DNA from 4 places in the Caldimonas sp. genome. Region 3 is predicted to be linked to each of the others. Evidence: predicted binding sites of a transcription regulator. Region 3 holds the regulator's gene; each other region holds the start of a gene.

Region 1 (2,194 bases), on a different contig from region 3:
AGTTCGCGCGCGGCAACGCGGCGGTAGACCCACAGGCCGTCGGAACGCTGGTGGGCGCCGGCCGCTTTCTGGGCCGGGCCGGGTTCGGCGCGGTGCACCAGTTCCACCTCGGTGCCGGCTTCCACGGCCTGCATGAAGGCGTCGGTCACGGCCACCGAAATGTTGAAGTTGCGCAGGTCACCGCTGTCCTTGGCATGGATGAACTCCTCCACGTCGGGGTGGTCGCAGCGCAGCACGCCCATTTGGGCTCCGCGGCGGGCCCCGGCCGATTCGACCGTCTCGCACGAGCGGTCGAACACGCGCATGTAGCTCACCGGCCCGGAAGCGCTGGACTGGGTGCTTCCCACCCAGGCGCCGCGCGGGCGGATGCGCGAGAAGTCATAGCCCACGCCGCCGCCGCGGCGCATGGTCTCGGCCGCTTCGGTCAGCGCGGTGTAAATGCCAGGGTGGCCTTCGTCCAAGTGCGAGATGGAGTCGCCCACCGGCTGCACAAAGCAGTTGATCAGCGTGGCCGACAGCTCGGTGCCGGCGGCCGAGAGGATGCGCCCGGCCGGGATGAAGCCCTGGCGCTGGGCGTCGAGGAAGCGCTGCTGCCACAGCGCGCGCTGCTCAGGCGCCTCGACCTCGGCCAAGGCCCGCGCCACTCGGGCGCGCACCTCGTCGAGCGTGCGCTCGTTGCCCTTGGCGTACTTTTCGAGCAGCACCTCCTCGCTAATCGCCTGGGCAGGCAGGTTGGCGGCGACGGCACGGGCTTGAGACGGGGTGTCTTGCATGAAAGGGTCTCCTGTGCGGGCCTTGATGAGATTGAATTCGGTTTGGGCGCGGCTGTCGAGAGGCGGCCGCATCGGCGTCAGGGTCGGCGCAGCGCACGGTACGCCGACGCGCACGTCGATCGGTTGATGTGCATCACAAGTGCCTATTTCGGGCCCTGGAACCTTCGGGGCTTGATGCAGGGCAATCCCCTGCTGCCTTCGGGCCGTTAGCTTGTCATCCCGGACCGCTTGCATGAAGGACACATGGCCATGACCCGACCGATCGATGCACTGACCCTCGTGTACTCCTGCTCCGGCTGCTCCAGCGTGGCACAGATGGCCAACCACCTCGCGCTGCGCCTGGACCACGAAGGCCATGCCGAGATGTCCTGCATTGCCGGCATAGGCGGCGACGTGCCGCCGCTGGTGCGCAAGCTCAAGGAGGCAGCGCAGTCGGGCCGGCCCATCCTCGCCATCGACGGGTGTGCGCTGGCCTGTGTCCGCCACAGCCTGGCGCGCCACGGCATCGTGCCCACGGCCCACGTGCAGCTGGGCGAACACGGGGTGCGCAAGACCTACCACGCCGACTTCGACACGGCACAGGCCGAGGCCGCCTATGCCGACGTGCGCGAGCGCGTGCAGGCCATGAGCGCCCTCACGTCGCCCACCCCCTCAGGATGCGGCGGCACGGGGGCCTGCCGGTGCGCGGGGGCTTGAATCTGGCCTGTTCAGCAGCGATGATGGTTGCGTGACACCGACGCCCGACATGCCCCCCTCCCCTGCCTTGCCCGACGAAGCCGCGCTGCGTGCCGTGCTGCAGAAGGTGCACGACCCTGAAATCGGCGAGAGCATCGTGGACCTGGGTCTCGTGGAATCGATCCGCTGCAGCCCCGAGGGCGTGCAGGTGACCCTCATCCCCACCAGCGCCACCTGTCCCATGGCCGACGTGATGATCGAAGACGCCACCGAAGCCGTGCGCCGGGCCTGCCCGGAGGATGTCCCGGTGGACGTGCAAATGGACTGGGACACCCCCTGGAGCCCTGAGCGTCTCAGCCCGGCCCTCAGGGCACGCTTTGGCTGGTGAATCCTTCCGCGTCGAATTCCGGGATTGCACTGCGGCGTGTGGCCGTGGCGCTGTGTGCCCTGCTGGCCGCCGCCAACCTGGTTCAGGGGCTGGGCGGCGGGCTGGCACGCCTGGGCTGGGGCAGCATGGGAGTCGGCGCCGTGGGTCTGCATGGCGCGGTCATGGTCTGCGGCTTCTTCGGCACGCTCATCTCGCTGGAACGGGCCGTGGCCTTGCGCCATGCAAGCGGCTACATCGTGCCGCTGCTGGCCGGGTTGGGCGGCGTGGCGGCCTGGGGAGCCGGCGCGGCGCCGCTGGCCCTGGGGCTGTGGGCGCTGGCCAGCATCGTCCTGGTGGGGCTCTACCTGTGGGCCGGATA
Region 2 (2,194 bases), on a different contig from region 3:
CGATCATCGCCGGTCCCGCGCGTGGCGTGGCCGCCAGCGACGGCAGCGCCCAGACCTTCATCGCGGTGGCGCCGTCATCCTCACGGATGACGAGCCTGGGGACACTGCGGCCCTATCGTGACCGGCTCTCAGACTTCGCGCGCGCCCCCTATGTCCATGACGCCCGCTCCATTTGCCCCTGCTGGCGCCCATCCCGGACTGATCTTCATGGCCCAAGTGGCATGTGAGGTCGGCCCACTCACCAGCTTGGGCCCGTGCCCCAGCGGCGAACGCCGCTTCGTTCCCTTGCACGGCGGCACCGTGCAAGGCCCCGAGCTCAATGGCCAGATCGTGCCCGGCGGCGTGGATTGGCAATGGGCCCGCGCCGACGGCGTGCTGGAGATCGCCGCCCATTACGCCTTGCGACTGCACGATGGCGCTTTGGTCGAAGTGCGCAGCGAAGGCTTGCGCCACGGCCCGCCTGAGGTCATGGCCCGGCTGGCGCAAGGACAAGATGTGCCGGCCGACGCCTATTTCTTTCGCACGCTGATGCGCTTCACCACGGGCGCGCCGCACTGGGCGCACCTCAACGCGGTGATGGCCGTGGCGAGCGGACAGCGGCAGGCGCATCGGGTCGTGCTGGACGTGTACCGATTGACGTGACAGGAGGCCGCGCCCCCGCACGGCCCAATGCTTATGTTATGTAAGCATTGGGCCGTCCCCATCGGCGCTTACCCGCATGCGCCCGGCCCCAGGCTCGGCGGCCGGCTGCGCGCTTCAGCGCAAACGCCCGACGTAGCGCTGCTCGATCGGTGCCGCACGCCGATGGGCCAGCGCACTGGGCGCAGACAAAGCCACCTCTTCGGCCGCCGGGGGTTTGGGTCGCGCACCGGGCACCGCACGTTCGAGCTTGTCAGCCCAGGCCTGCAGTTCGGCATCGGCCTGCGCGCGGCACAGGCGGACGATCTCTTGGGCGTAGCTCGCGTCGACGGCCATCCACTCGGTGTCTGTCACGCGCCCCAATTTGCGGCGCAACAGCACATGCAAGTGCGCGGCAATGGCCAGACGATCATTTTCCGAAGGGCTTGCGTTCACGCTCGGACTCCTGCATGGGGATACGCCCACCCTGTCTAGCAAGCGGCGCGCCAGCCCCCTTCAGGCACCAGCCCCCCCCGCCGGGCACCTGCCCGGCGCCCTGGGCATCAGCGCCGGTCCATCGGGCAGGTGTTCACGCCCAGCAGGCTGTACAGCGGACACACCCGGAACAAGCCCGTCAACAAGGGCACCACGCCGATGTAGCCCCACAGCCCCACGGTGTTCGTCGCCGCCAAGGCGATCAACACCAATCCCACGGCGATCCGCGCGATGCGGTCGATCCCGCCTACATTGGCTTTCATGCGGCACGCTCCTTTACACCCTGCCGAGGGTGTTCCTTGGACGAAGGCTTTCAGTGTGCCCGGCGCTTCGCGGCGAACCTTGATCGACGTCAAAACCGGCTGCTGCCAGACGGAATGCACACCGCGCCGCGGGGCTGGGGCTCGCCCTGCCCCACAGATCCGCCGGCTCTGTTTACATTTAAAGGCACAAGCCAGCTGTTCGTTCACTCATTGCGCCTTGAGCCCCCGTCCCGCCAGTCCTGCCCCCTCGATGACGGCCGAGGCTTTGCTGGCGGCCATCGAACAGGTACAGCGGCAATTCATTGAAGAAGCCAATCTGCGCTGCGCCTTCGATCGCTTGCTGGAGGTCTTGTTGCGCATGACCGACAGCGGGTATGGCTTCATCGGCGAGCTCTGGCACGAGCCGGGCCAGGCCACGCCCGCCTTGCGCATGCTGGCGATCTCCGATATCGCCTGGGACGACGCCTCGCGGCAGATGATGGCCTTGCATCACGAGGGCCGACTGGTCTTCCGCGCCCTCGACTCCCTGTTCGGGCGGGTGATCCAAAGCGGCCAGCCGGTGCTGTCCAACGATCCCCGCCAGGATCCGCGCTCGGGCGGGCTGCCGCCCGGGCACCGGGTGATGGACAACTTCCTGGGCCTGCCCTTCTTCCGCGGCGACGAACTGCTGGGCATGGTCGGCGTGGCCAACCGGCCCGGCGGCTACGACGATGGCCTCGTCCAGACCCTGCAACCGCTGCTGTCCACCTGCGCGGCACTGACCGTGGCCGCCCGCAGCGAGGCGGGCCGGCGCCAGGCCGAGGACGCCCTGCGCCTGA
Region 3 (2,194 bases):
GCTGGCCGTGCGCGTCCAGTTGCCGCCGCACCATGCCGAGCCGCTGCGCGGCCGCTCCAGTCCGATCGAGTTCCGCATCGATCGCCTGGCCCAGGGCGACGAGCCCGAGCGCAGCGTGAATGAGCGATCCACGTTCCTGGTGCCGCGTTGAGTGGCCCACCCGAGGAGAATCCCATGCGCCGACCACTTGCCAAGCATCCCGACCCCCGGCCGCCGGCTGCGCCGTGGTGGCGTGAACCGACGATGTGGCTGGTGGTTGGCGGGCCGCTGGCCGTCGTAGCCGCCTGTGTCGTCACGATCATCCTGGCCATCGGGCACCCCGACCCGGTGCTGCAGCGCGGGCCCGCCGCGACCGCGGCTTCCGGCGCTGGCACTGGCGGGCAGGGCGACCTCAGGCTGATGCCCGCGCACCAGGCACGCAACCACACCGCCACGCCCGTCTCGGCCCTGCCGGGCCGAGGCGAATGAGACGGCCGGTGGCGCACTCTTTCCCCCGGCAAGGCGAGCGGGCGATGAAACTGTCCTGGATGAGCATCCTCTGGCCAGCCTTCCTGATGGCCGGCGTCGTCGAGATGGTGGTGTTCGCGATGGTCGATCCGCAGGACCTGCACTGGTTCGGCGGCGCCCCGGTCGACCTCTCGGCCTCGGCGGTCTATTCGCTGGCCTTCTTTTTCTTCTGGGCAGCCTTCATTGTGGCCGGCGCGATGATGCAGATGCTGGCCCGCCCGCCGGAGCGAGGGCGCGAGGGCGCCTGAACCCGGCGCGCGCGGCTCAGCAGGTGCTGTGGTTGATGAGGCGGCGCAAACCGTCCTCGTCCAGGATGCGGATCTGGCGCTGCTTGACCTCCAGCAGGCCGTCTTCCTGAAACTTCGAGAAGGTGCGGCTGACCGTCTCCAGCTTCAGGCCCAGGTAACTGCCGATCTCCTCGCGGGTCATGCGCAGGATCAGCGAGGAGGGTGAAAAGCCTCGCGCCTGCAGGCGCTGTGTGAGGTTGAGCAGGAAGGCCGCCAGCCGCTCCTCAGCGCGCATGCTGCCCAGCAGCAGCATCACGCCATGGTCGCGCACGATCTCACGGCTCATGATCTTGTGGAACGAACTCTGCAACTCCGTGAACTCACGTGAGAGATGTTCGAGCTGCTGGTAGGGGATCACGCAGACCTGCGAATCCTCCAGCGCCACCGCGTCGCAGGTGTGCCGGTCCTGGCTGATGGCATCCAGCCCCAGCAGCTCCCCGGCCATTTGGAAGCCCGTGACCTGGTCGCGCCCGTCCTCCGAGGACACCCGTGTCTTGAAGAAGCCCGTGCGCACGGCATACAGCGACTGGAACGGGTCGCCGGCATGGAACAGAGCCTCGCCGCGCTTGACGCTGCGCCGCGAGGCCACCATGTGATCCAGCTTCTCGAGGTTGGGGCGTGACAGGCCCACCGGCAGACACAGCTCGCGCAAATTGCAGCTCGAGCAGGCGACCTTGAGGGTTTCGAGTTTGATCATGCGCGTCGGCCTCTCCTTGACGTTCATTATGGACCCCTGGGCGTCCCCAGACACGCTTCGGGACCGGATGTTCCCGCCGGCAGGTCGCGAAGTCCGGGCGGTGGCGCAGGCCGAGGGGGCCCAGAAGGGCGCCAGGCCGGTGTCGGGGGTCGTGTCGAGCGACATGATTGATGCTCCTCAGGCAATGCAACCGATTGTTCAGGAGCCCCCCCGGCAGGGACTTGAGCAAGATCAAGTCCCGCGCCGATGGCTCTGGCACAGTGCCGCCATGACGCCCGACCCCGCCCTGCCGATCTCCCCCGACGTCTTGCAACGTTTCGACGTTCCCGGGCCCCGCTACACCTCCTATCCCACGGCCGACCGCTTCGTCGAAGCCTTCGGGCCGGCCCAGCTCGAGCAGGCCCTGGCCCAACGGGCGGGTGGGGTGGGCACCCTGGGCGGGCGGCGGGCGGCGTTGTCTTTGTACGTGCACATTCCGTTTTGCGAGTCGGTGTGCTACTACTGCGCCTGCAACAAGATCATCACCCGCCATCACGAGCGGGCGGCCGAATACCTCGATGCCCTGGAGCGCGAGATCGGGCTGTATGTCGACGCCCTGGGTCGTGAGCAGCCGGTCAGCCAGCTTCACCTCGGTGGGGGCACGCCCACCTTTCTCAGCGACGAGGAGCTGGCAAGGCTGATGCAGAGCCTGCGCTCGGCCTTC
Region 4 (2,194 bases), on a different contig from region 3:
TCCTGAAAGGAATCCAGAAACGCCCCTCCCGCCGGGTCCGAAGTCATCGGGCACACGCTTCGGTCGCCGAGCAGGAAATATAACTCGTCAGTTCATAATTTCAACTTCTTAGTTTGTCATACGACCGATCAGTTAAAGTTTGACGATCGGGTATGTCTCGTCGCCGGGAGGTCTACAATGCAGCCTATGGCCCGCATGTCGTTCAAGGAACAGGTGCTTCGCGCTCGCGAGGACGCCATCGTCTCGTCGGTCAACCGTCTGCTGGCGGAAAAGGGCTTCGAGGTGATGACGGTGGACGAGGTCGCCGCCGATGTGGGCATCGCCAAGGCGAGCCTGTACAAGCACTTCACCTCCAAGGAAGAACTGGCGGCCGCGGCGATGATCCGCGTGCTGCAACGGGCGCTGGACTTCACCGCGCCGCTGGATGCGGACGCGGGGCTTGCGCCCATCGACAAGCTGCGCGCCACCGCCCGCTGGACGATGGAGGTGCAACTGGCCGGCGAGATGCCTTCGCTGCCCTCGCAGAACTCCAGCCTGCGCCAAGCCCTGATCGCCCACCGTGGCTACATGGACCGGCTGATCGCGCTGAGCGACCGGCTGGGGGCCTGGATCGTCGCGGCGCAGGCCGATGGCCAGATCAACCCGGCCCTGCCGCCCGAGGTGGTGCTCTACACCCTGTTTGCGCGTGCCTGCGATCCGGTGCTGGGCTTCCTGAAGGCCGGCGGCCAGCACAGCGACGCGCAAATCATCGACTACCTGCTGTCGACCTGCTTCGACGGTCTGCGCGGACCGGCGCCGGCCAACGCCGCGGAGCACTGAACCCGGCCGGGCGCTGGGCCTCAGCGCACCAGCATCACCGGCGTCTTGCAATGGGCGATCACGTAGGTCGCCACCGAGCCCATCACGAGGTTGCCCAGCGTGCCGTGGCCGTGCGAGCCCATGACCACCAGGTCGAACTTGCCAGCGCCCGCCATCTTGGCGATGACCTCACCGGGATGGCCGACCTTGTGCAGGGTCTTGGCCTTCAGGCCCTGCTTGTCGAAGAAGGTGCGCACCGGCTTGAGCACCTTCTCGGCCTCGTCGGCGTAGTACTCGGCCAGCGTCTCCTTGTCGATCACCGCTGCCGCGCGCGGGGGCACGGCCGGCACGGCGGTCAGCACGGTGTAATCGTGCCCGCCGCCGAACAGTTCGTCGTGCGCAGCCAGATAGCCCAGCATGCGCTTGGTGTAGGCACTGCCGTCGACGGCAACGAGGATCTTCATCGAAACGCTCCTGAGAGGGAATGTTGCAAGCTTCTCATCACCGCGACGGGGCGGACTTGATGGGCATCAAGATCATACGCAGCTTGCCGTTGCCCCCCTGCTTCCCCCTTCTGAGGGATGGGGGCCTCACGACAGAGGCGGTACAGTGGCTGGGTGCTGTCACACGGGGCTGACACCAAGAAGTCGCCGCCGCCGCACAGGCGCCCTCGAGGTGTCGCACGGCGGGCCAGTTCACAGTCTCCCAACGACGTCCTTCACAGGACTTCCTCGCCCACCCACGCGGTGGGCGTTTTTTTCGCCAAGCTCCGCCCGGGCCGCGGCCAGCCTTGGCGATGGTCAAGGCGCAAAGCCTGCGGCCAGGGTGTCGCGCAGGTAGGCCACCAGGGCCTGCACGGCGCGCGGCACCACCGGGCTGTAAGGACGGATCGCATAGAGCCGCTCGCCAAAGGCCCCCACCGGCCGCCAGCGCGGCAGCACGGCCACGAGGCGGCCGCCGCGCAGCGCAGCCTGGGCGCTGAAGTCGGGCAGCACCGCCAGGCCCAACCCGCCCAGCACCGCCTCGCGCAGCACCTCGCTGTTGTTGGCCGCGAAGGCCCCCCGCACCGGCACGGTCACGCGCTGGCCGTCGGCCGATTCGAACGACCAGGTGGTCGTCTCGCCCGGGCGGGGATAGGCCAGGCAGTCGTGCGCGACCAGGTCCTGCGGATGAGCGGGCGTGCCGCGCCGGCGCAGGTAGGCCCGGCTGGCCACCAGCCAGGAGCGTGTCTCGCACAGGGTCCAGGCCACATGGGTGTCGGGGGGAGCGGCGGTGTGGCGCACCGCCAGGTCGAAGCCTTCCTGAGCCAGCGAGACCAGGCGGTCGGAGAGGTCCATCTCGATGCGCACCTGCGGATGGCGGCGCAGGAACTCAGGCAGCCGCGGCACGATCTGCT

What was found. The regulator FNR, encoded in region 3, switches genes on or off when oxygen is low (the NO sensors DNR and NnrR bind a similar motif). The targets are predictions, from matches to a motif close to TTGATNNNNATCAA.
Region 1: the regulator FNR is predicted to act here: its motif matches at 897-910, upstream of ACK42S_RS10535 (putative zinc-binding protein).
Region 2: the regulator FNR is predicted to act here: its motif matches at 1,456-1,469, upstream of ACK42S_RS01865 (DUF2892 domain-containing protein).
Region 4: the regulator FNR is predicted to act here: its motif matches at 1,319-1,332, upstream of ACK42S_RS07475 (universal stress protein).

What each region holds. Positions count from the first base shown of each region.
Region 1 covers NZ_JBKBVU010000092.1:4,987-7,180, reverse strand. The annotation lists gene ACK42S_RS10540 (adenosylcobalamin-dependent ribonucleoside-diphosphate reductase) at 1-773, opposite strand, end outside; gene ACK42S_RS10535 (putative zinc-binding protein) at 1,023-1,469, shown strand; gene ACK42S_RS10530 (metal-sulfur cluster assembly factor) at 1,519-1,836, shown strand; gene ACK42S_RS10525 (hypothetical protein) at 1,833-2,194, shown strand, end outside.
Region 2 covers NZ_JBKBVU010000009.1:9,206-11,399, forward strand. The annotation lists gene ACK42S_RS01850 (helix-turn-helix transcriptional regulator) at 1-61, opposite strand, end outside; gene ACK42S_RS01855 (DUF3237 domain-containing protein) at 157-642, shown strand; gene ACK42S_RS01860 (hypothetical protein) at 757-1,074, opposite strand; gene ACK42S_RS01865 (DUF2892 domain-containing protein) at 1,182-1,376, opposite strand; gene ACK42S_RS01870 (PAS domain-containing protein) at 1,594-2,194, shown strand, end outside.
Region 3 covers NZ_JBKBVU010000040.1:13,375-15,568, reverse strand. The annotation lists gene ccoG (cytochrome c oxidase accessory protein CcoG) at 1-151, shown strand, start outside; gene ACK42S_RS06315 (hypothetical protein) at 175-468, shown strand; gene ACK42S_RS06310 (hypothetical protein) at 513-755, shown strand; gene fnr (fumarate/nitrate reduction transcriptional regulator Fnr) at 772-1,518, opposite strand; gene hemN (oxygen-independent coproporphyrinogen III oxidase) at 1,760-2,194, shown strand, end outside.
Region 4 covers NZ_JBKBVU010000052.1:12,258-14,451, reverse strand. The annotation lists gene ACK42S_RS07480 (TetR family transcriptional regulator) at 187-819, shown strand; gene ACK42S_RS07475 (universal stress protein) at 840-1,262, opposite strand; gene ACK42S_RS07470 (LysR family transcriptional regulator) at 1,599-2,194, opposite strand, start outside.